3 regions of the Mesorhizobium sp. B2-6-2 genome follow, and region 1 is predicted to be linked to each of the others. Evidence: predicted binding sites of a transcription regulator. Region 1 holds the regulator's gene; each other region holds the start of a gene.

Region 1 (7,321 bases):
TCGGTCAGCTGCTTGCCCGGATTGGACTGCGCGTCGGCCGAAATATACTTGTCGCCGGCGGCCTCGATGGCGGCCTTCATCGCTGCTTCGTCGGTTTTCCAGCGCTCTTCCTGGAAATTCGACCACGACACGCCGATCACCTTGTCCTTCGCCTCGGCCACGGACGCCAGCGTCAGCGACATGGCAACGCCCGCCAGAATGGCGGCTGCAAATTTCTTCATGATATCCTCCCTGCGCCAGTGCGGCGCGACCCAGACTGGCCCGAAGGCCGGCACAGAGGCTTTTTTTCGAGCCTCAAAAAAATAGTGGTCCAGCATAACGACGCTGTCAACCGAGATTCTGATGGGTTTTGATGGGTCCATGCATTTTTTTCGGCATCCGCAATAAATAATGACATAACCCCTGGCTTCTGCCACAATCCCTAGCGTGTCAGCGACAGGCCATGGCATTATCACAAGGCCGCGATGACCGGGGAGGACATGCGAAACAATGTCGGTCGGAATCCGCCACGACGATTTGCGCCGGCGCAACCGGGCCATGGTGATTTCGGCGGTACGCCGCGCCGGTCAGCCATCACGGACCGAAATTGCCGCCACCACCGGGCTCAGCCACTCGACCATTTCGGCGATCTCCGCCGACCTGATCCAGGAGGGCATTCTCACCGAAAGCAAGGCCAGCGAGCCGGCGGCGTTGAAACGCGGCCGGCCGCAGATCGGCCTGGCGCTGAGCCCTGAAGCCGCCGCGGTGCTGACCGTGGTGTTGTCGCTGAACTTCCTGTCGGTCGCCGTGATCGATTATGCCGGCCAAGTTGTTGCCGAGGAGCAGCAGCGCCTGGACACGCTTGGCATGCCCCGCGACGAGCTGATCGGCGAATGCGTGGCGATCGTGCGGCGCCGGCTGCAGGATCCCGACCTCGACATTGGCAGCGTCGCCCGCATCGCCATGGGCATCCAGGGCATCACAGATTCGCATGCACGCGCCATGCTCTGGTCGCCGATAACGCCGCTGACCGACATTCCTTTCGCCGACATCCTCGAGAAGGAATTCGGCATCTCCGCCACCATGGAGAATGACTGCAACATGATGGCGGTGGCGCTGCAATGGCGCGACCCGGAGCGCTATCGCGACGACTTCATCGCCATCCTGTTGTCGCACGGCATCGGCATGGGTCTCGTGCTCAAGGGTGCGCTGTTCACCGGCACGCATTCCTCCGGCGGCGAGTTCGGCCACATGATTCACCGCCCGGGCGGGGCGCTTTGCCGCTGCGGCCGCCGCGGCTGCGTTGAGGCCTATGCCGGCAACTATGCGATCTGGCGCAGCGCCATGAAAATGAGCGAGGAGGCCGAGCCGGTCGACGTCGGCGACGCCGACATGCGGGCCCTTGCCGCGAAGGCGCGCGAGAGGGACGGCCCCGAACGGGAGGCTTATCGCCGGGCCGGCGAAGCGCTTGGTTTCGGTCTCGGCAGCCTGTTCGCCCTCATCGATCCGGCGCCCGTTGCCATGGTCGGCGTCAGCGCGGCCGCCTTCGACCTGATCGAGCCGGCGCTGCGCGAGGCGATCGCCCAGACCGCCGGCGGCCAGCACTCGGAATCGATCTCCTTCGACACCGAACCGAACGAGTTGCCGCTGATCCGCGAAGGCTGCGCCATGCGCGCGCTGACTTTCGTCGACCAGGAGATTTTCGCGCCGGGAGGCCAGGCGAGAGCGGGTGCCGCAGGCAAGAACGTGGCCTGAGGCAGCCTTGAAGAGGTCCGGGGACAGCAGCAGACGCTTGAAATTAGCGAAGGCCCCACAGCTTCGTCATTCCAGGGCGGAGCAGGAGCGAAGCTCCGTCGCGGAAACCCTGGAATCCATGCCGTTACCTCACGCGTCGAGCGCAGCGGTGCAAAATTCTGGACCGCCGCGGCGCGTCGACATCACGGAATGGATCCTCGGGTCTGCGCTGCGTCGCTGCGCTCCTTGCTCCGCCCGTGGATGACGAGGCACAAGCGTCTCGGCTACTCACCAGCGCGGATGTTGGAAGTGCTTGGCCCGTCAGGACTTCGGCGCCCTGGGCCTAATCTTCCCTGATCGCGTAACCCGCGCCGCGGATGGTGCGGATGACGTCCGGCATGCGGCCGTTGTTGACGGCCTTGCGCAGGCGGCCGACATGGACGTCGACGGTGCGCTCATCGATATAGATCGTCTCGCCCCAGACATTGTCGAGCAGCTGGCTGCGCGAGAACACCCGGCCGGGATGACGCATCATGAATTCGAGCAGCCGGAACTCGGTCGGGCCGAGCCTGATCTCGCTCTTCTTGCGGTAGACGCGGTGCGACTCGCGGTCGAGCACGATGTCGCCGACCTTGAGCACGCTGGACAGCACCTCCGGCTTGGCGCGGCGCAGCAGCGCTTTGACGCGCGCCATGAACTCCGGTGTCGAGAACGGCTTGACCAGATAGTCGTCGGCGCCGGTCGAAAGGCCGCGCACGCGGTCGCTTTCCTCGCCCCGCGCGGTCAGCATGATGATCGGCAGCCGCTCGGTCTCGGGCCGCATCCTGAGGCGCCGGCAGAGCTCGATGCCGGAAACCGCAGGCACCATCCAGTCGAGCACGAGCAGGTCGGGAACGTTTTCCTGAAGGCGGATTTCGGCCTCGTCGCCGCGGGTCACCACTTCGACCTGGTAACCCTCGGATTCGAGATTGTAGCGGAGCAGCACCCCAAGCGGCTCCTCGTCCTCCACCACCATGATGCGTGGCGCGATCATTGGCAGATACCCTTCGTCAGGCCGCCGGCGCCGACATTGTCGTTTCGTCCTGCTTGGGACGATTCGCGGGCAATTGCGTGCCGGTCAGCACATAATAGGCGTTCTCGGCGATGTTGGTCACATGGTCGCCGATGCGCTCGAGATTCTTGGCGCAGAACAGAAGATGCGTGCAGGCGGTGATGTTGCGCGGGTCTTCCATCATGTAGGTCAGGAGCTCGCGGAAGACGGATGTGTATTTGACGTCGATGCGCTCGTCGTCGTTGCGAAGCTTGGCCAGCGCCGTGGCGTCGCCCACCGTATATTCCTGGATCACGGCCTGGACCTGGATCAGTACCAGCTGCGCCATGGAATCGATCGAATGCGTGAGGTCTCGCGGCGCGGCGCTGACGCCGACCGAACCGACGCGCTTGGCGATGTTCTTGGCGAGATCGCCGATGCGTTCGAGGTCGCCCGCCATGCGGATCGAGCCGACCACGTTGCGCAGATCATCGGCCATCGGCTGGCGCTTGGCGATCAGCGTGATGGCGCGGTCGTCGAGCTCGCGCTGGCGCGCGTCCATGATGGCATCGTCGGAAACGACGCGCTGCGCCATGGCATTGTCGGTCTCGAGCAGGGCTCTGGTCGAAGCGCCGACCATCGAGCTGGCGAGATCGCCCATGTCGTTTATGAGCCGGCTGATCTGTCTCAGATCCTCGTCGAAGGAAGCGACGGTATGTTCGGCCATGATGATGTCCTCGTATGAGCTCAGCCGAAGCGGCCGGTGATGTAGTCCTGCGTGCGCTTTTCGCGGGGCGAGGTGAAGATCTTCTCGGTCCGGTCGAACTCCACCAGCTCGCCCAGATACATGAACGCCGTCTGCCGCGACACACGCGCCGCCTGCTGCATGTTGTGGGTGACGATGACGATCGTGTAGTCGGCCTGCAGCTCGTCGATCAGTTCCTCGATCTTGGCGGTCGACAGCGGATCGAGCGCCGAGGCCGGCTCGTCGAGCAGGATGACCTCGGGCTTCACCGCCACGGTACGGGCGATGCACAGGCGCTGCTGCTGGCCGCCCGAGAGGCTGAGGCCGCTGGCGTTGAGCTTGTCCTTGACCTCGTTCCAGAGTGCGGCGCGCTTCAGCGCCTGCTCGACGCGGCCGTCCATCTCGGCCTTGCTGATCTTCTCATAGAGCCTGACGCCGAAAGCGATGTTCTCGTAGATCGACATCGGGAACGGCGTCGGCTTCTGGAACACCATGCCGATCTTGGTCCTGAGCAGGTTGAGGTCCTGCGAGCGGTCGAGGATGTTCTTGCCGTCGAGCAGCACCTGGCCCTCGGCGCTCTGCTTCGGATAGAGCTCGTAGATGCGGTTGAGCACGCGCAGCAGCGTCGACTTCCCGCAGCCCGACGGGCCGATGAAGGCGGTCACGCTGCGCTCGGGCAGGGACAGGTTGATGTCCTTCAGCGCCTTCGACTGGCCATAGTAGAAATTGAGGTTCCTGACCTCGATCTTGGCCTTCTCGACGGTCGTATCGGCTGCGTTCAGGTCGGTGGACAACATCGGTTTCATCTGTCCTCTCTGCGTCCGGTTAGGCTGCGGGCGATGATGCTCAGCCCGAGAACCGTCAGGGTGATTATGAGTGCGCCCGTCCAGGCCAGTTGCTGCCATTCCTCGTAGGGGCTGAGAGCGAACTGGAAGATGGTTACCGGCAGGCTGGCCATCGGCGCATTGAGATTGCTCGACCAGAACTGGTTGTTGAGCGCGGTGAAGAGAAGCGGCGCCGTCTCGCCGGAGATGCGGGCGATCGCCAAAAGGATGCCGGTGACGATGCCGGAGAGCGCCGCGCGATAGGCAACCGAGCGGATCACCACCCAGCGCGGCGCTCCGATGGCGGTGCCTGCTTCGCGCAGCGCGTTGGGCACAAGGTTCAGCATGTCCTCGGTGGTGCGCACCACGACGGGGATCACCAGGATCGACAGCGCGACCGCGCCGGCGATCGCCGAGAAGTGCCCCATCGGCCGCACCATCAGCTCGTAGACGAACAGACCGATGATGATCGACGGCGCCGACAAGAGGATGTCGTTGATGAAGCGCACCACCGTCGTGAGCTTCGAGAAGCGTCCGTATTCGGCCATGTAGGTGCCGGCCAGCACGCCGATCGGCGTGCCGACGAAGATACCGATGATCGTCATGACGATGCTGCCGTAGATGGCGTTGAGCAGGCCGCCGGCATCGCCGGGCGGCGGCGTCATTTCCGTGAACACGGAGAGCGACACCCCGGAAAGTCCCTTGTAGAGCAGGGCGCCGAGGATCAGCGCCAGCCAGGCCAGCCCGATGCCCGCCGCGACGACGCACAGCGTCATCATCACGCCATTCTTGCGCTTGCGGCTTTGGTGAAGCGATTGGGCAGTCGACATCGGTCAGGCTCCCGTGCGGCTATCGATGCGCAACAGCATGTAGCGTGCGAGCGCGAGGATGATGAAGGTGATGACGAACAGGATCAGGCCGAGCGATACCAGCGAGGATGTATAGAGGTTGCCGTCAGCTTCGGTGAATTCGTTGGCGATGGTCGCCGAAATCGTCGTGCCCGGCGCAAACAGCGAGGCGCTGATGCGGTGCGCGTTGCCGATGACGAAGGTGACGGCCATCGTCTCGCCGAGCGCGCGGCCGAGGCCGAGCATGACACCGCCCATGATGCCGACGCGGGTGTAGGGGATGGTCACGCGCCGGGTCACTTCCCAGGTCGTGCAGCCGATACCGTAGGCCGATTCCTTCAGCACCGCCGGCACCGTGTCGAACACGTCCTTGGTGATCGAGGTGATGAAGGGCAGCACCATGATGGCGAGGATTAGCGACGAGGTCAGCAGGCCGATGCCGTAGGGCGGACCGGCAAACAGGCTGGAGAGCCCCGGTATGCCGTGGAAAAGACTGATGATGAAGGGCTGCACGGTCGTCTGCAGGAACGGCGCGAAGACGAACAGGCCCCAGATGCCGTAAATGATCGAGGGAATGCCGGCGAGCAGCTCGACCGCGATGCCGATCGGACGCCTGAGCGGGCGCGGGCAGAGCTCGGTCAGGAAGACGGCGATGCCGATGCCGATCGGCACGGCGATGAGAATGGCGATGGCCGAGGTGACGATGGTGCCGTAGATGGGCGCGAGCGCGCCGAAATTCTCGGTGACCGGGTTCCAGGATTCGGTGGTCAGGAAGGAGAAGCCGAACTTCGACAGCGCCTCCCACGATCCGGCGACCAGCGATATCGCGACCCCGCCGAGCAGAACGAGCACGAGCATGGCGGAAAGGCGCGTCGCCGTCCGGAAGACCATGTCGGTGACGGCGAAGCGGCGCACTGTCGCTTCCCTGGTCCGCATGGCGGACGATGTCGCGGCTTCGGAAACGGCTGTCATTTAGCCCCTCGCATTTCGAAAGAGACAGGAGGGCGCTAGAGGCGCCCTCCTCATTCAGCGGGAATTACATGCCGGAGTAGACCGGCTTGCCGTCCTTGTCGACGATGTCCTTGCCCCACATTTCCTCGACGCTCTTCACGACCTTGTCGGGCATCGGAACGTAGTCAAGCTCAGCAGCCATCTTGTCGCCCTTGGCATAGGACCAGGCGAAGAACTTGAGCGCTTCAGCCGTGGCTGCCGCATCATCGGGCTTCTGGTAGACGAGGATCCAGGTGGCGGAAGTCATCGGCCAGGATTCGGCTCCCGCCTGGTTGGCCAGGATGACGCCGTAGCCCGGCTGCGAGTTCCAGTCGGCATTGGCCGCGGCGGCCGAGAACGCCTTCGCGGTCGGCTCGACCTTCTTGCCGTCCTTGTTCACCATGTCGGTATAGGTGAGCTTGTTCTGCTTGGCATAGGCATATTCGACATAGCCGATCGCGCCGCCGGTCTGCGAGACGTTGTTGGCGACGCCTTCATTGCCCTTGGCGCCGATGCCCACCGGCCATTCGAGCGCGGTGTTGACACCGACCTTCGACTTCCAGTCGGCGCTGACGTCGGCCAGGTAATAGCTGAAGTTGAAGGTGGTGCCCGAGCCGTCCGAACGATGCACGACCGCGATCGCCTGGTCGGGCAGCTTGATCTTGGGGTTGAGCTTCTTGATTGCCGCATCGTTCCAGTTGGTGATCTTGCCTGCGAAGATGTCGGCCAGCGTCGGGCCGTCCAGAACCAGCTCGCCCGGCTTGACGCCTTCGAGGTTGACGACCGGCACGATGCCGCCCATCACCATCGGGAACTGCGCGAGGCCGGTGGAGGTGAGATCCTCGCCCTTCAGCGGCGCGTCGGAAGCGCCGAAGGTCACGGTCTTGGCCTTGATCTGCTTGATGCCGCCGCCGGAGCCGATCGACTGGTAGTTGAGACCGATGCCGGTCTCCTTCTTGTAGGCGTCGGCCCACTTCGCATAGATCGGATAGGGGAAGGTGGCGCCGGCGCCGGAAATGTCGGCTGCCATCGCGGCGGCCATGCTAAGGGTTGATGCCGCAGCCATTGCAATTGCAACGGCCGCCGAGCGGATGAAATGTCTCATGTGGCCTGCTCCTGTTCGGAAGATGGTCTTTCGGCACCCGTTGTATCGGCGCCCGGTCAGCGCAAT
Region 2 (7,321 bases), on a different contig from region 1:
CTCGTTGCGCGCGCCAATCACCAGCGAGCTTACGGCCGGTCGACCGAGCAGCCAGGCAAGCGCCACCTGCGCGCCCGAAACGCCGCGTGCCTTGCCGATGAAGTTGAGCACGTCGACAATGCGCCACAGGCGATCCTCGTCGCGGATCGGCGGTTCCGTCCAGCCGCCGATCTGGCGCGCGGTCGGGCTGTCGCGATGGTATTTGCCGGAGAGCAGCCCGCCGGCCAGCGGGCTCCAGACCAGCACGCCGAGGCCCTGGTCGAGCGAGATCGGCAGCAATTCGTATTCGGCCTCCCGCGCTTCCAGCGTGTAGTGGATCTGCTGAGTGATGAAACGGGCCTGATGGCGGCTGTCGCTGACGGCAAGGGCCTTCATCACCTGCCAGCCCGACCAGTTGGAGCAGCCGATATAGCGGATCTTGCCCTGATTGACCAAGGTGTCGAGCGCCGCGACCGTCTCCTCGACCGGGGTGAGCCCATCCCATTGGTGGACGAAATAGACGTCGATGACGTCGGTCCTGAGCCGCTTCAGGCTCTTTTCGCACTCGCGGATCAGATGATGGCGCGACAGGCCTTCGTCATTGGGGCCGGTGCCGATACGCATGCGCGCCTTCGAGGCGATCAGCACATCGTTCTTGCGCTTGCCGCCAAGCGCCTCGCCGATGATCTCTTCCGACAGCCCATTGGAATAGACGTTTGCGGTGTCGATGAGGTTGATGCCGGCATCGATGCAGGTGTCGATGATGCGTTTGGCTTCCGAAAGATCCGAATTGCCGACGGCGGCGAACGGACCGGTGCCGCCGAAGGTCATGGTGCCAAGCGTCAATGTCGAGACTTTCAAGCCGGATCGGCCGAGCGTGCGGTATTCCATGTCGGTCCTCGCAATTTTGTTTTGAAGAAGCGCCGTGGCGAGCGCCGGAAAGAGCGAGGGATTTGTAGGACAATTCCCGCCGCTTGTCGCCCCGCTATCGATACGGGGTCGATCACATATCTTCCATATCGATGCAGCTGCCGGGCGATTGCAATAAAACCGTCATTGCGCCTCTGTATCTCAGTCGGCTTACGGAGTGTCCGGCCGGGGCTTCCGAAGCGGTGATGGCTGACAGGCAGACGGAGCAGCGCGATGAATGAACTGAAACCGAATTCCGGGGCCAAGGACTGGCTGGAAGCCGAGCTCGAGGATACGCTCGACGAGGACTATGAGCTGGAGCTGTCGGAGCCGGCGCTCTCGCTCGAGATCGCCAAGATCTACAAGAAGTCGCATCCGCCCTCCATCGAGCGCATGACCTATTTTCGCGAGCTGCTCAGGCTGCAGTCGGAGCTGATCAAGCTGCAGTCCTGGGTCGCCTACCACAAGAAGAAGCTGGTGGTGGTCTTCGAAGGCCGCGATTCCGCCGGCAAGGGCGGCGTCATCAAGCGCATCACGCAGCGGCTCAATCCGCGCATCGCCCGTGTCGTGGCGTTGCCGGCGCCGACCGAGCGCGAGAAGTCGCAATGGTATTTCCAGCGCTACGTGCCGCATCTGCCCGCGGGCGGCGAGATCGTGCTGTTCGACCGCTCCTGGTACAACCGCTCCGGCGTCGAGCGGGTGATGGGCTTTGCCAATGGGGACCAGGTCGAGGAGTTCTTTCGCGACGTGCCCGAATTCGAGCGCATGCTGGTTCGTTCCGGCATCACCCTGGTGAAATATTGGTTCTCGATCACCGACGAAGAGCAGCAGATGCGTTTCCTGATGCGTATCCACGATCCGATGAAGCAGTGGAAGCTCTCGCCCATGGACCTGCAGTCGCGCGTGCGCTGGGAGCAGTACACCAAGGCCAAGGAAGAGACCTTCGCCCGCACCAACATTCCGGAAGCGCCCTGGTTCATCGTCGAGGGCAACGACAAGAAGCGGGCGCGGCTGAACTGCATCGACCATCTGTTGCAGCAGATGCCCTACGAGGAGGTTCCGCACGAGGAAATCACGCTGCCGGAGCGCGTCTTCAACCCACAATATGAGCGCCAGGTCCTGCCGCGCGAACTCTACGTGCCGGAGAAGTATTGAGCGCCCTCCTTCTCCCACAAGGGGAGAAGGAGAAGCCTGGCCTACGCCCGCCCGATCATCACATGCGAGGCATCCGCCGTGGCAACCTGTTCCATGCACTGATATCCCAGCTTCAGCATGTCGAGCCCGGCGAACAGATGCTCCCCCGAGCCGAGCAGGATAGGCGAGATGGCCAGATGCATCTCGTCGATCAAGCTCTCCTGCAGATACTGCCGAACGGTCGAGACGCCGCCGCCGACCCGCACATCCTTGCCGCCGGCCGCTGCCTTCGCCTGTTCGAGCGCCGAATGGATGCCTTCAGTAACGAAGTAAAAAGTCGTACCGCCTTCCATCTCGATCGGTGCGCGTTTGTGGTGCGTCAGCACGAAAGTCGGAACATGATAGGGCGGGTTGTCGCCCCACCAGCCTTTCCAGTTGTCGTCCGGCCATTCGCCACGGCTCGGCGCGAACATGTTGCGGCCGAGGATCCACGCGCCGACATTCTCGAAGCTGCGGACCGCAAAATCGTTGTCGGTATCCGTGGTCCCGCCATCCTTGCCGATCATCTGGTGGAAAGAGCGGGTCTTGATCATCCATTTGTGCAGATTTTCGCCGCCGACGCCCAGCGGTGTGTCGAGGCTTTGGTCGGGACCGGCGCCGTAACCGTCGAGCGACAAGGTGAAAGCGTTGACACGCAACTTGGACATGACTGCCTCCTAGACCAGTTGTAATCTGAAATCAGTCTTTGGAGTAGCTTGACTGATTGCGAAATGCAAGCGGTATTTTCTGGCACCATCGAGTCGGGCATTGTCGGGATCGTCGCAGGAATGGTAGCTGCCCGGGAATATTGGTGCGAAAGGCGGTAAGGGATGCCGTCGCAATTTTCGTCGAGAAACGCGATTAGCTGGGCAACTCTCGGTCGGCTGCATCAAGGATGCGTTCAATGGCAACGCGTAGCGCCGGCAAGTTGTCTGTCACGACAGCCCAGACAATGGCTTCGGAAGTCTTGTGATATTCATGACGCAGGATGTTGCCTATGCCACGAACCTGTTTCCAGGAAATTTCTGGGGCAAGAGCGATTAGATCGTCAGGAATGTGCCGGGTGGCCTCGGAAATAATCTCGATACCGCGCTCGATGCCGTGGCGGAGCAGCCAATCACTACGGAAATCTTCCAGTGTCTTGCCGGTCGTCGCAGCATCGATACCATCCAGAGCCGCAACGATCTCGGCGAGGATCGGCTTGATCCGACGCGGAGCCATCAAAATATACGCACGGCCGATCGTTCGATATCAGCTTTCAACATCGGATGAAGACTATCCCGCGTAGTAATGTCGATTTCGGCCGACATTTTCTCTTCGAGAAATTGTTTGATGCCGACGAGGTCGATCAAGGAAAAGCGTCGCGCCGGATCGTAGTCTATGAAGAGATCAAGATCGCTGTCCGAACGTGCGTCGCCGCGCGCGGCCGACCCAAACAGATAAAGCGAAGTCACGCCCATGCCTCTGATGGCATCTGCGTTCTTCTGCAAGCGTTCGATCACGTCATTCCGGCTCATGGGTCCATTCTAACGGATCTCGTTAGAATTCCAAAATCGCGAGGCGAGCCCTACCCCCTCAGCATCTCCGCCACCACCGGCGCGAAATAGGTAAGCACGCCGTCACAGCCCGCCCGCTTCAGCGCAAGCAGCGATTCCAGCATCGCCTTTTCGCCGTCGATCCAGCCATTGGCGGCCGCTGCCTTGATCATCGAATATTCGCCCGATACCTGATAGGCGAAGGTCGGCATCCGCAGCTCGTCCTTCAGCCGGCGGATGATGTCGAGATAGGGCAGGCCGGGCTTGACCATCAGCATGTCGGCGCCCTCGGCGAGGTCCTGCTCGGCCTCGCGCACGGCCTCGTCGGAATTGGCGTGGTCGATATAGTAGGTTTTCTTGTCGCCCTTGAGCAGTCCGGCGGTGCCGACCGCCTCGCGGTACGGTCCGTAGAAGGCCGAGGCGAACTTCGTCGCGTAGGACATGATCGCCACGTCCTGGAAACCGTTGGCGTCGAGCGCGTCGCGGATGGCGCCGATGCGGCCGTCCATCATGTCGGACGGCGCGATGATGTCGGCGCCCGCCGCCGCCTGGATGACGGCCGCGGCGGCGACCTGTTCCACCGTCTCGTCATTGACGATGATACCGTCGCGCAAGATGCCGTCATGGCCGTGGCTGGTGAACGGGTCGAGCGCGGCATCGGTGATGATGCCGATCTCGGGCACCGCGTCCTTGATGGCGCGCGTGGCGCGGTTGATGACATTGTCGGGATCGAGGATGTGCGAGCCGGTCTGGTCGCGCAGGGCAAGCTCGACATTGGGGAAGGTGGCGATGGCCGGGATGCCCAGCTTGGCCGCGCGCTCAGCTTCCTTCACCGCGAGGTTGATGGAAAGGCGGTAGACGTCGGGCATCGCGGCGATAGGCTCGCGCGTGTTCTTGCCGTCGATGACGAAGATCGGCCAGATCAGGTCGTTCACCGAAAGCTGGTTCTCCTGCACAAGCCGTCGCGACCAGTCGGCCTTGCGCATGCGCCGCAGCCGCCGGCTGCCGGTGATCTCATCGACGCTGCGCGCGCCGGCGGGCTTTGCGGGAGTGAATTTGTTCATCGCCGAAACTCTCTATTTGCGCCGGCTTTTATCACGCGTCTCCGCCGCTGACCAATGCGACACGATTGTGCCAGGCACGCGCCTCACGGCGGCCCGTGTCCTGACAGGATCTGCGCCGCGCCCCTGACCGCGACCCGGAAGGCCTCGTCGAAGCTGACGCCGCGCGCCTGCCAGCGATAGGTCTTGCCGTGATCGGCCAGCCGCCAGTCGGCGATCCAGCCAAGCTCCTTATCGCTCCACACGATGCTGCCGGCGAGCGCTCGGGCCGCTTCCGCGTTCTTGGCGAGCTTGTCGAGTCTTGCCATATCGGCCGCGGCGAGCGCCTTTTCGTCAAGGCCGCCGAGCTGCCCGGCCTTTGGAAAGGTGACGCGCATCAGCAGCGGACCGGCAGCATTGGCGAAGGATTCGCGCATCGCGTCGCCGCGCTGCTCGTCTTGCGTCAGCATAAAATGCCGCGAGCCCTGCTCGGCGGTCATGAAGACGGCGATCAGCGGCCGCTCGCCGAGCCAGGGCCTGCTGCCGAGCTGCGCCAGGAGCTTGTCGATGACAGCCGGCTTGTAGATGCAGGTTAGATCATGCGGCCGGTCATCCGTGCCTTGCTCGTCATGGATCGGGACGCCTTCGAGCCGGTCGTGATAGTGGAAGGACTGCACGAAGTCGGCCGCCTTGTCGCGTAGAGCCAGCATCTCCGTCTTCTGCGTCAGGCGCTGGTCGCCCGAGACCTTGACCAGCACCTTGTCGAGGCAATCCTTGAAGCCGATCTCGCGATTTGCCTCGCCGGTGCCGGTGACGATCGCCTGCGCCTGGTAGAGCTCGGCGATTGGCGCGGCGCGGACCGGCAGTCCCAGACACAGGAGACCGACCAATCCAACCGCGAAGCGGAAAATTCCAGGCATGTCGATCTGCTCGAAACCTGTCGGGCGCGGGCACAGTGCTTTGCCGGTTACCTAACATCTGGCGCTGCCGCCCGCCAGCGCAAGGAGCGCTCCAGTAACCGCCGCCATTGACGCGTCTCCATGCCGCCTTTAGCACTTCTCTCCCCCGGCGGACGGAGAGAGAGATTTCCTGGTGATGGATTTTGGCGGAGGCGACGAGATCCGCTTTGAGCGGCTGGGCAAGGCGGGTGTGGTCACTTTGACCCGACCCAAGGCGCTCAACGCCGTCACGCACAACATGGTCAAGGCGCTCGGCAGGGCGCTCGACGCCTGGGAGCAGGACACGGGCATCAGTCTCGTCGTCGTCAAGGCCGAGGGCAGGGCGTTTTCCGCCGGCGGCGATATCCTGCACATCTACGAGGCCGGCCGCGCCGGCGAACCTCCGGTCGATTTCTTCGCCGACGAGTACCGGCTAAACGCCCGCATCGCGCGCTTCAAGAAACCTTATATCGCTTTGATCGACGGCATCGTCATGGGCGGCGGCGTCGGCATCTCTTTCCATGGCTCGCATCGGGTGCTGACCGAAAACGCGCAGTTCGCCATGCCGGAGGTCGGCATCGGCTTCTTCCCCGATGTCGGAGCCAGCCATTTGCTGCCGGATCTCGGCGGCTCCTTCGGCATGTATCTCGGATTGACGGGAAATCGCATCCGCTACGGCGATGCGCTTTGGTCGGGGCTTGCTACGCACACCATCAAAGCGCAAGACCAGGCGGGGTTGCTCGACGAGCTGGCGACCAGCAACGATCCGAATGCCGAGCTGCGCGATTTCTTCGTGCCGGCAAAACGCGAGACGGAGCGGCAGGACCTGAATTCGATCGCCCGCTATTTTTCGCAAAGCTCGCTTGCCGATATCATCGCCAGCCTCGAGGAGGCGGCCGCCGGAGACGCCTTCGCCGCCAGGACGCTCGCCACGATCAAGACCCGTTCGCCGACCAGCCTCCACGTCGCCTGGCGCGAGATCAGCGCCGGCTCGACACTGTCGATGGACGAATGCATGAAGATGGAGTTCCGCATCCTCAACCGCATGCTTGCCGGCCATGATTTCTACGAAGGCATCCGCGCCGCCATCATCGAAAAAGGCTCGAAGCCCGCGTGGCGGCCGGCAGGACTGGATGAGGTCCGGACGGCCGACATCGACGCCTATTTCGCGCCGCTCGGCGACAAGGAGCTTGTCCTGTGAGCGAGGTCACCTCCAGGCGCGTGGTGCTGCAGCCCTCGACCACCGAGGTCATCTTCGCCTGGTTCCAGCGCGTCATCGCCGGCTACTGCCTGTTGTTCGGCATCCTCTATTGGATCCGCCTCATCGGCATCTATCCGGGCGAGCTGTGGCGCTTCGACCTGATGCCGGTGCACTGGCAGGTGGCGGCGGCCATGCTCGCGGTGTTCTTTCCCTTCGCCGCCGCCGGCCTCTGGATGCTGGCATCGTGGGGTCCGGTGATCTGGTTCATCTGCGCCGCGACCGAGACGGTGATGTATGCCGGTTTCCCCGATCTCTTCGGCAATCGGCTGCTAATCGTCGTCTCGCACGCCTGCGTGGCCTTGCTCTACATCGTCTTTCGCGTCACCATCTGGCTGCAGAAGCGCCGGCTCCGCCAATGAGCCTGATGCCGAAAAGTGTGAAGCGGTTTTCGGACGGCATCATGCTCCACCCATAAAGCCGGCCGAGGGCCGGCCTTCGGGGGCCGGTTTCGCGGCCCCGTTTCACCGCAAGATCCATTGGCTAAAT
Region 3 (7,321 bases), on a different contig from region 1:
AAATTGTGAGCAGCGCGAGCGCGCGCAGCACGTCGATACGCGTGTCACGATCATTGATACGTGTGTCACGGTCGTTGATGCGCGTATCGCGCTCTCCGACACGCTTATCGCGGTCGTTGGGAACAGGGGTGGTCATCGACAAAAGGCCTCAAAGCTGGTTGTTCATAGCCAGCAAATGCGACCCCCGGGGCGCACCGCTTCGATTCCTCCCACGGGGGAGTGTATCGGCGGAAAAACGGCCCGAATTGCGCCTGGTTCAATCAACTTTCGCGGAGCGCGAAAATATTCCGTTTTGAAGCCGGCAAATCAACGAATCTCTCATGGAATCAAATGGATATGAGCGCTTCCGAATATAGCGAGAAAAACAGTATCCTGCGCAAGGACCTCACCTTCCCTTACCGTCTGCTGAGGCCGGCAAACGCAAGCGGCCAGTGCCTGTTCGTGCTGCACGGGTCGGGTGTCGATGAGACGACGATGCTGCCGCTGGCAAGGCAGATCGCGCCCCGTTCAGTGATCGTCGCGGCGCGCGGCCGCATTCCACAGGAGGACGGATTTCGCTGGTTCGAGCGAATCACGCCGACCAGTTTCGAGCAAACCTCCATCCGTGCCGAGACGGCCGCCTATGCCGAGTTCGCAACGGAAGTGTCACGCCAACATGGGCTCGATCTGCAACGCGCGACCTTCCTTGGCTATTCGAACGGCGCCAATGTCGTCTCCAGCCTGATGCTGCTCCATCCCGGCATTGTCAGACAGGCAGCGCTGTTGAGGGCGATGCCGGTGCTCGACATGTCGCCAATGGCCAAACTCGGCGGCAGCCGCGTGTTGATCATTGCCGGGGCGGCCGACCAGACCTATGGCCCTTTCGCCCCTGCCCTGGTGACACTGTTCAGCGAACGCCAAGCCGAGGTTGACGCGCGCATCGTCGCCTCGGGCCATGAGTTTGGCGATGCGGACGCCGCGATCCTGCGGCAATGGCTGGCAGCGCCTGCCCCGGCTGCCTGAATCGCGCGCCAGCCTCTCGCAGGTAAGAGCTGAAAATGTGAGGCACGTCACACTCCAAGGCAGCATACCGCCCTACTGTCATATGTCTGTCACACACTGTCTATCGAGATACTGTTCACCGAGGGGGAGGTCTCAATGGCCGACGAGAACAGCATCACTCTGCTCGACGACACTTCGAAGTTGCCCGCCATTGCCGCCAGCCCGGGCGAGGTCGCCAGGATTGAAGGCGGCATCGATATTCGCGACCGCGCGGCGATTTCGGTCTTCGGCGACCGTGCCCAGCAGGCGGTCAGCGACTATGCCGACAAGATCCTGTCGCAGATTCGCAACCGCGATCTCGGCGACACCGGCACGCTGCTGACCGACATCATCATGAAGGCCAAGAACCTCGACCCTGCTTCGCTGAAGGAAGCAGGGTTCTTGAGCAACCTGTTCTCCTCGTTCAAGGCACGGCTCGAGCGCTTCAAGGAAAAATATGAGGACGTCGCCGGGCAGATCGACCGCATCGGCCTCGAGCTCGACCGCCACAAGGACACGCTGCGCCGCGATATCGCCGTGCTCGACGACCTGCATGAGCAGACCAAGGACTCCATCCTCAATCTCGACGCCTATGTGCAGGCCGGCAAGAAATTCGTCGATGAATACCGCGCCAACGAGCTGCCGAAGCTGAAAGCCGCGGCCGACGCCAAGGCCAGCGACTCTGCCGGAGCGCTGGAGGCGCAGACCTATCAGGACGCCGTGCAGGCACTCGACCGGCTGGAAAAGCGCATCTTCTATTTTGTGCAGGCGCGCCAGCTCGGCATCCAGCAATTGCCGCAGATCCGCATCGTGCAGTCGGGTGACGAGACGCTGATCGAGAACCTGCAGGCCACCTCGGCGCTGACCGTGCCGGCCTGGAAACAGAAGATGGTCATCCTGCTCGGGCTGACCAACCAGAAGTCGGCGCTGGAGTTGCAAAAGACAGTGACCGACGCCACCAACGAGATGATCCGCCAGACATCGAAGATGATGAAGGATCAGGCCATCTCCATCGAGGAGCAGGCGCAGCGCGGCATCGTCGATGTCGAGACGCTGGCCCAGGCCAACCGCGACCTGATCGACACGGTGCAGGGCGTGCTCAAGGTGCAGGAGCAAGGCCGGCAGAGGCGGGCCGATGCCGAAAAGCAGATGGACCAGATGACCGCCGACCTCAAGAAAGCGCTCACCGGAGCATGATGCCGAAAAGTGTGAAGCGGTTTTCGGACGACATCATGCTCAATCTCTTTGATTTGGAGCCGGACGATTTCAGGTCGAGTGGACCTGAAATCGTCCGGCTCCAGGGCTGACGGAGCCTCGATGCCAATGAAGCTTTCGTCCGTTCTTGCGCTGGCGGCCGCACTGCTGCTGGCGGCCTGCAATTCGAGCAACGTCAAATTCTCGATCGTCTCCGGTTCCGAAAACACGGTGCTGGAGCCGATCGTGCAGGAATTCTGCGCCAAGCAGGGCGCGACCTGCACCATCTCCTACCAGGGCTCGCTCGACATCGGCCTCGGACTGCAGAAGGCCAGCGGGCTCGATCAGGACGCGGTCTGGCCGGCATCGAGCGTCTGGGTCGATCTGTTCGATTCCGGCCGCAAGGTCCGCAACCTCACTTCGATCGCGCAGATGCCGGTCATCCTCGGCGTGCGCAAATCCAAGGCCGCCGAACTCGGCTGGATTGGCAAGGACGTGTTCATGAAGGACATCCTTGCCGCGGTGAAGGACGGCAAGCTCAAATTCCTGATGACTTCGGCCACGCAGTCCAATTCCGGCGCCAGCGCCTATCTGGCGATGCTCTCCAGCGCGCTTGTCGGCAAGGAAGTGATCCAGCCCGGCGACCTCGACAGCCCCGCCGTCCACGACACCGTCGGCGCGCTGCTGCAAGGCGTCGAGCGCTCTTCGGGTTCTTCGGGCTGGCTGGCCGACCTCTATGTCGATTCCGCGCGCAAGGGCACGCTCTATGACGCGATGTGGAATTACGAGGCGACGCTGAAAGAAACCAACGACAAACTGAAGCAGATGGGCGACGAGCCGCTCTACGCGGTCTATCCGGCCGATGGCGTGGCGGTAGGCGATTCCCCACTCGGCTTCATCGATCACGGGCGCGGCGCCGACGTCGAAAAATTCTTCACCAACCTGCTCGCCTATCTGCAGTCGGAAGCGGTGCGCAAGCGCATCGCCGACACCGGCCGGCGGCTGCCGCTGGGCGGCGCCGCGGCTCAGGCGACGGCCGAACCCGACTGGAATTTCGATCCCGGCAAGCTGGTGACCTCGATCCGCATGCCGGAGCCGCCGGTAATCCGGACGGCGCTAAACCTCTATCAGGAGGCGCTGCGCAAGCCGTCACTGACGGCGCTGTGCTTCGATTTCTCGGGCTCGATGGAGGACCAGGGCGAAAAGCAGCTGCAGGCGGCCGCGCAGTTCCTGTTCACGCCGGAAAAATCGAGCGAAGTGCTGGTGCAATGGACGCGGTCCGACCACATCTTCGTGCTGCCCTTCGACAGCACCGTGCGCGACATTTTCGACGCGACAGGCGATCCGGCGGGCCAGAGCCAGCTGCTCGGTGACGTGGCGCAGCAGCGCGCCGGCGGCGGCACGGACATGTACGCCTGCGCCTCGCAAGCGCTGCAGAAGATCCTGGCCACCCCGGATATGCCGAAATACCTGCCGGCCATCGTCATCATGACCGACGGCCGCACCGACGGCAGCGCCGAGCCGTTTTTGGCTGAGTGGCGCCAGGCGGCGGTACGGGTGCCGGTGTTCGGCATCACTTTCGGCGACGCCGACAAGAGCCAGCTCGACAGTCTGGCCAAAGCGACCTCGGCGCGGGTCTTCGAGGGCGGCGGCGACCTTGCCGGTGCCTTCCGCGCCGCGCGCGGCTACAACTAAGGCCAACGATGCGCGGTTTGTTCGGCAATGACTGGAATTGGATCGTGGCGGGGCTGGTATCGGCCGCGCTGCTGATCGGTCTCAGCACGCTCACCCACTTCCCCTTCCTGGTCTCGGCCGTGATCTCGGTTCTGGTCTTTGCCGGATTGATCTTCGTGCTGGCGCCGCGCCAGCTGTTCGAAGGGCTCGACCTGCGCTCGATCGGCGGCGGCCAGGTGGCGTTCGCGCGCGAATTGCTGGCGCAGGCGCAGCCGGCGGCCGACCGGCTGGCGGCGGCGGCCGGCTCGATCGCTGACAAGGATATGAAGGCCAAGGTGAGAAACCTGTCCGACATCGCCACCGACGTCATATCCAAGGTCGAGGCGAGGCCGGCGAGCGCTGCTTCCGTCCGGCGCTTCCTGACCTATTACGTGCCGCAGGCGGCGGAAGTCGCGGAAGGCTATGCCGCGCTTGCCGATCGCCGCGCGCCAAGCCAGCAACGGCTTGCCACCATCGGCGCGGTGATCACCAAGCTGCAGGACGCCTTCGTCCACTATGCCGACAGCCAGGCAGACTCCGAGCTTGGCACGCTCGACGTTGACCTTCGACTCATCCAGGAGTCGCTGAAAGAGGATATCGGTCGCTGATGGCCCTTTCTCGCCGCGCTTTCGGACTGGGACTGCTTGCCGCCGCCGCGGCCGGAACGGGCGGCTATCTGACGCTCAAGGACCGGCCGGAATTCCGCGGCTATCTCGGCAACCGCGCGCATCTGTTCGGCTTCGTCGGCGGCGAGAAGCAGGCTTTCCTTGCCGACCCCGATGTCGCCAGCGCGCTGGGCGGCTACGGACTGGAGCTCGACGCCCGTGTCGCCGGTTCGGTCGAGATGGTGCGCGAGCCGGCGCTCTTGACGCAGAAGCCGCAATTCCTGTGGCCGTCCTCGTCTATCATGGTCGATCTCGCACGCAAGAGCGGCGTCTCGATCCGCAACGACCAGGTCGTGCTCAATTCGCCTATCGTCGTCTACACCTGGGGACCGGTGGTCGAAGGCCTGAAGAAGAGCGGCCTGGTGACCGTCGCGGCCAAGGGCGGCTACAACCAGCTCGACCTCAAGGCGCTTCTCGATGCCATTCTTGCCGGCAAGAACTGGTCGGATCTGGGCATCTCCGAGCTCTACGGCCGCGCCCGCATCGTGTCCACCGATCCCAACCGCTCCAATTCCGGCTTCATGTTCGCAGGGCTGGTGCTCAGCCTGCTGAGCGGCGACGTGGCGACGCAGGAGCTGTTTGCCCGGCATCGCGAGGAGGCAAAGTCAATCTTCCGCAGCATGGGCCTGAAATCGTCCTCGTCGGGCAAGCTGTTCGACCAGTATATCGCCGGCGGCCTCGGCGCCGAGCCGATGGCGGTGGGCTACGAGAACCAGTTGGTGGAATGGGCGCTCGCCGACCCGGCGCGCTGGCAGCGCGTGCAGGCCGGCGCCGGCGCCAAGCCGGAAATCCTCTACCCGCGTCCTACCGTCTATTCGGCGCATCCGCTGATCGTCATCGATCCGGCGGTCGATCCGCTGCTCGAAGCGCTGACCAGCCCGAAGCTGCAGCAACTCGCTTGGTCGAAGCACGGGTTCCGCGGACCGCTCGGCACCGTGGCGGGCGATGCGGATGCCATCGCCGGCGTGCGGCCGGCCGAGATCGAGGCGGTGCTGCCGATGCCTTCGGCCGACGTGATGCTTTCGCTGCTGTCGCAGATGGAAGGTTAGCCGGCCGGCCTGGCCGGATTCCGCAGCGCCAATCCCCTCACCCCTGCCCCATCCGGTTCCATGCATCCAAACCCGCGATCTTGTAGGCCTCGGCCAGTGTCGGGTAATTGAAGGTGTTGTTGACGAAGAAGTCGACCGTGCCGCCGAGATTGATCACGGCCTGGCCGATATGGATGAGCTCGGTGGCGCCCTCGCCGACGATGTGGGCGCCGAGCAGGCGGCGCGTCTCGACCGAGAACAACAGCTTTAGGAAACCGCTTGAGACGCCCATGATGTGGCCGCGCGAGGTCTCGCGGAAGCGCGCCAAGCCGACCTCATAGGCTGCGCCGCTGTCGCGCACCTGCTCTTCCGACAGGCCGACCGTCGAAATCTCCGGCACGGCGTAGATGCCATAGGGAAAGCTCTCCGGCGGCGGCGGCAGATGAACCCCGAAGGCGTGGCAAGCCGCCACCCGGCCCTGCTCCATCGACGTCGAAGCCAGGCTGGGGAAGCCGATGACATCGCCGGAAGCATAGATGTTTGAAACCGTGGTCTGGAAGGTATGCGGATCGACCTTGATGCGGCCGCGGGCGTCGGCCTCGATGCCGACCGTGTCGAGGCCGAGGCTGGCGACGTTGCCGGTACGACCGGCGGCGTAGAGCACCATCTCGGAGCGGATGGTGCGGCCGTCGGCCAGCGTCACTTCGGCGTGGTCGGGCTTCGAGGCGATCTCCTTCACCGTGCTGCCCAGCCGGATGGTCATGCCGCGGTCGCGCATCTGGTGGATGAAGTCGTCGACGATCTCGCGATCGATGAAGTCGAGGATGGTGTTGCGCGGCTCGACCAGTGTCACCGGCACGTCGAGGGCGGAAAAGATGGTGGCGTATTCGACGCCGATGACGCCGGCGCCGATCACCGTCAGCGTGCGCGGCAGGTGATGGAGCTCCAGCATCTCGTCGCTGTCGAAGACGCGCTTCTTGTCGAAGGGCACGTCGGCCGGGCGGTGCGGCCTGGTGCCGACGGCGATCAGCGCGTTGGCGAATCCGACTTCGCTGTAGTCGCCATTGTCGGCGGTCAGGCTGACCTTGTTCGGCGTGAGGAACTTCACCGCGGCGCGCGCGCTCTTCACCGTGTTGCGCATGAACTGGTGCTGCAGCACCTCGACCTCATGATCGAGGGTCTTGTGCAGCCGGTCGACCAGATCCGAGATCGAAATGTCCTGCTTGACCCGGTAGCCGCGTCCGTAGAAACCGCGTTCGCGCCAGCCCGAGAGGTTGAGCACCGTCTCGCGCAGCGTCTTCGACGGGATGGTGCCGGTATGCACCGAGACGCCGCCCAGGCGCCGGCCCCTGTCGACCACCAGCACCGACTTGCCGAGCTTGGCCGATTGCACCGCGGCGCGGCGCCCCGAAGGGCCGCTGCCGATGACCAGCATGTCGTAGTCCATGTCCCGTCCCCTTTGTGCGCCGCAGCAAGCTAGACCGGGAAGAATGTCATGTTCAACAGGCAACACCATTCCCTCGGCAGGCGAATCCGCCGACGCAACCAAAAGCATGCGAAACCTTAACCGGACGGCAAGGCTTGCGTGCAATTGTCCATGTCGAGGGGACCACCGGGGCAACAGAGTTGGCGATTTCCAAAAGCGATGCGCTGCCTGGCGCAGAGACCGGTTTCTGGTCCGGCCTTCAGAGCAGCGCGGTT

The links. The regulator PhoB, encoded in region 1, activates phosphate uptake and scavenging genes when phosphate is short. The targets are predictions, from matches to a motif close to TGTCATNNANCTGTCAT.
Positions count from the first base shown of each region.
Region 2: the regulator PhoB is predicted to act here: its motif matches at 1,020-1,036, upstream of ppk2 (polyphosphate kinase 2).
Region 3: the regulator PhoB is predicted to act here: its motif matches at 1,079-1,095, upstream of FJ419_RS20910 (toxic anion resistance protein).

Region 1 is NZ_VFUG01000005.1:192,147-199,467, forward strand. Features, by position in the region: gene xylF (D-xylose ABC transporter substrate-binding protein) at 1-221, opposite strand, end outside; gene FJ419_RS13425 (ROK family protein) at 490-1,734, shown strand; gene phoB (phosphate regulon transcriptional regulator PhoB) at 2,057-2,746, opposite strand; gene phoU (phosphate signaling complex protein PhoU) at 2,763-3,470, opposite strand; gene pstB (phosphate ABC transporter ATP-binding protein PstB) at 3,491-4,294, opposite strand; gene pstA (phosphate ABC transporter permease PstA) at 4,291-5,142, opposite strand; gene pstC (phosphate ABC transporter permease subunit PstC) at 5,146-6,132, opposite strand; gene pstS (phosphate ABC transporter substrate-binding protein PstS) at 6,197-7,255, opposite strand.
Region 2 is NZ_VFUG01000011.1:71,502-78,822, reverse strand. Features, by position in the region: gene FJ419_RS20865 (aldo/keto reductase) at 1-870, opposite strand, end outside; gene ppk2 (polyphosphate kinase 2) at 1,123-2,043, shown strand; gene FJ419_RS20855 (dihydrofolate reductase family protein) at 2,085-2,729, opposite strand; gene FJ419_RS20850 (HepT-like ribonuclease domain-containing protein) at 2,923-3,282, opposite strand; gene FJ419_RS20845 (nucleotidyltransferase domain-containing protein) at 3,282-3,578, opposite strand; gene hemB (porphobilinogen synthase) at 3,629-4,660, opposite strand; gene FJ419_RS20835 (DUF2066 domain-containing protein) at 4,744-5,556, opposite strand; gene FJ419_RS20830 (enoyl-CoA hydratase/isomerase family protein) at 5,732-6,775, shown strand; gene FJ419_RS20825 (DUF6163 family protein) at 6,772-7,194, shown strand.
Region 3 is NZ_VFUG01000011.1:85,290-92,610, forward strand. Features, by position in the region: gene opgC (OpgC domain-containing protein) at 1-136, opposite strand, end outside; gene FJ419_RS20905 (alpha/beta hydrolase) at 337-1,002, shown strand; gene FJ419_RS20910 (toxic anion resistance protein) at 1,138-2,217, shown strand; gene FJ419_RS20915 (substrate-binding domain-containing protein) at 2,338-3,909, shown strand; gene FJ419_RS20920 (5-bromo-4-chloroindolyl phosphate hydrolysis family protein) at 3,918-4,535, shown strand; gene FJ419_RS20925 (hypothetical protein) at 4,535-5,641, shown strand; gene sthA (Si-specific NAD(P)(+) transhydrogenase) at 5,679-7,067, opposite strand; gene FJ419_RS20935 (isoprenylcysteine carboxylmethyltransferase family protein) at 7,247-7,321, shown strand, end outside.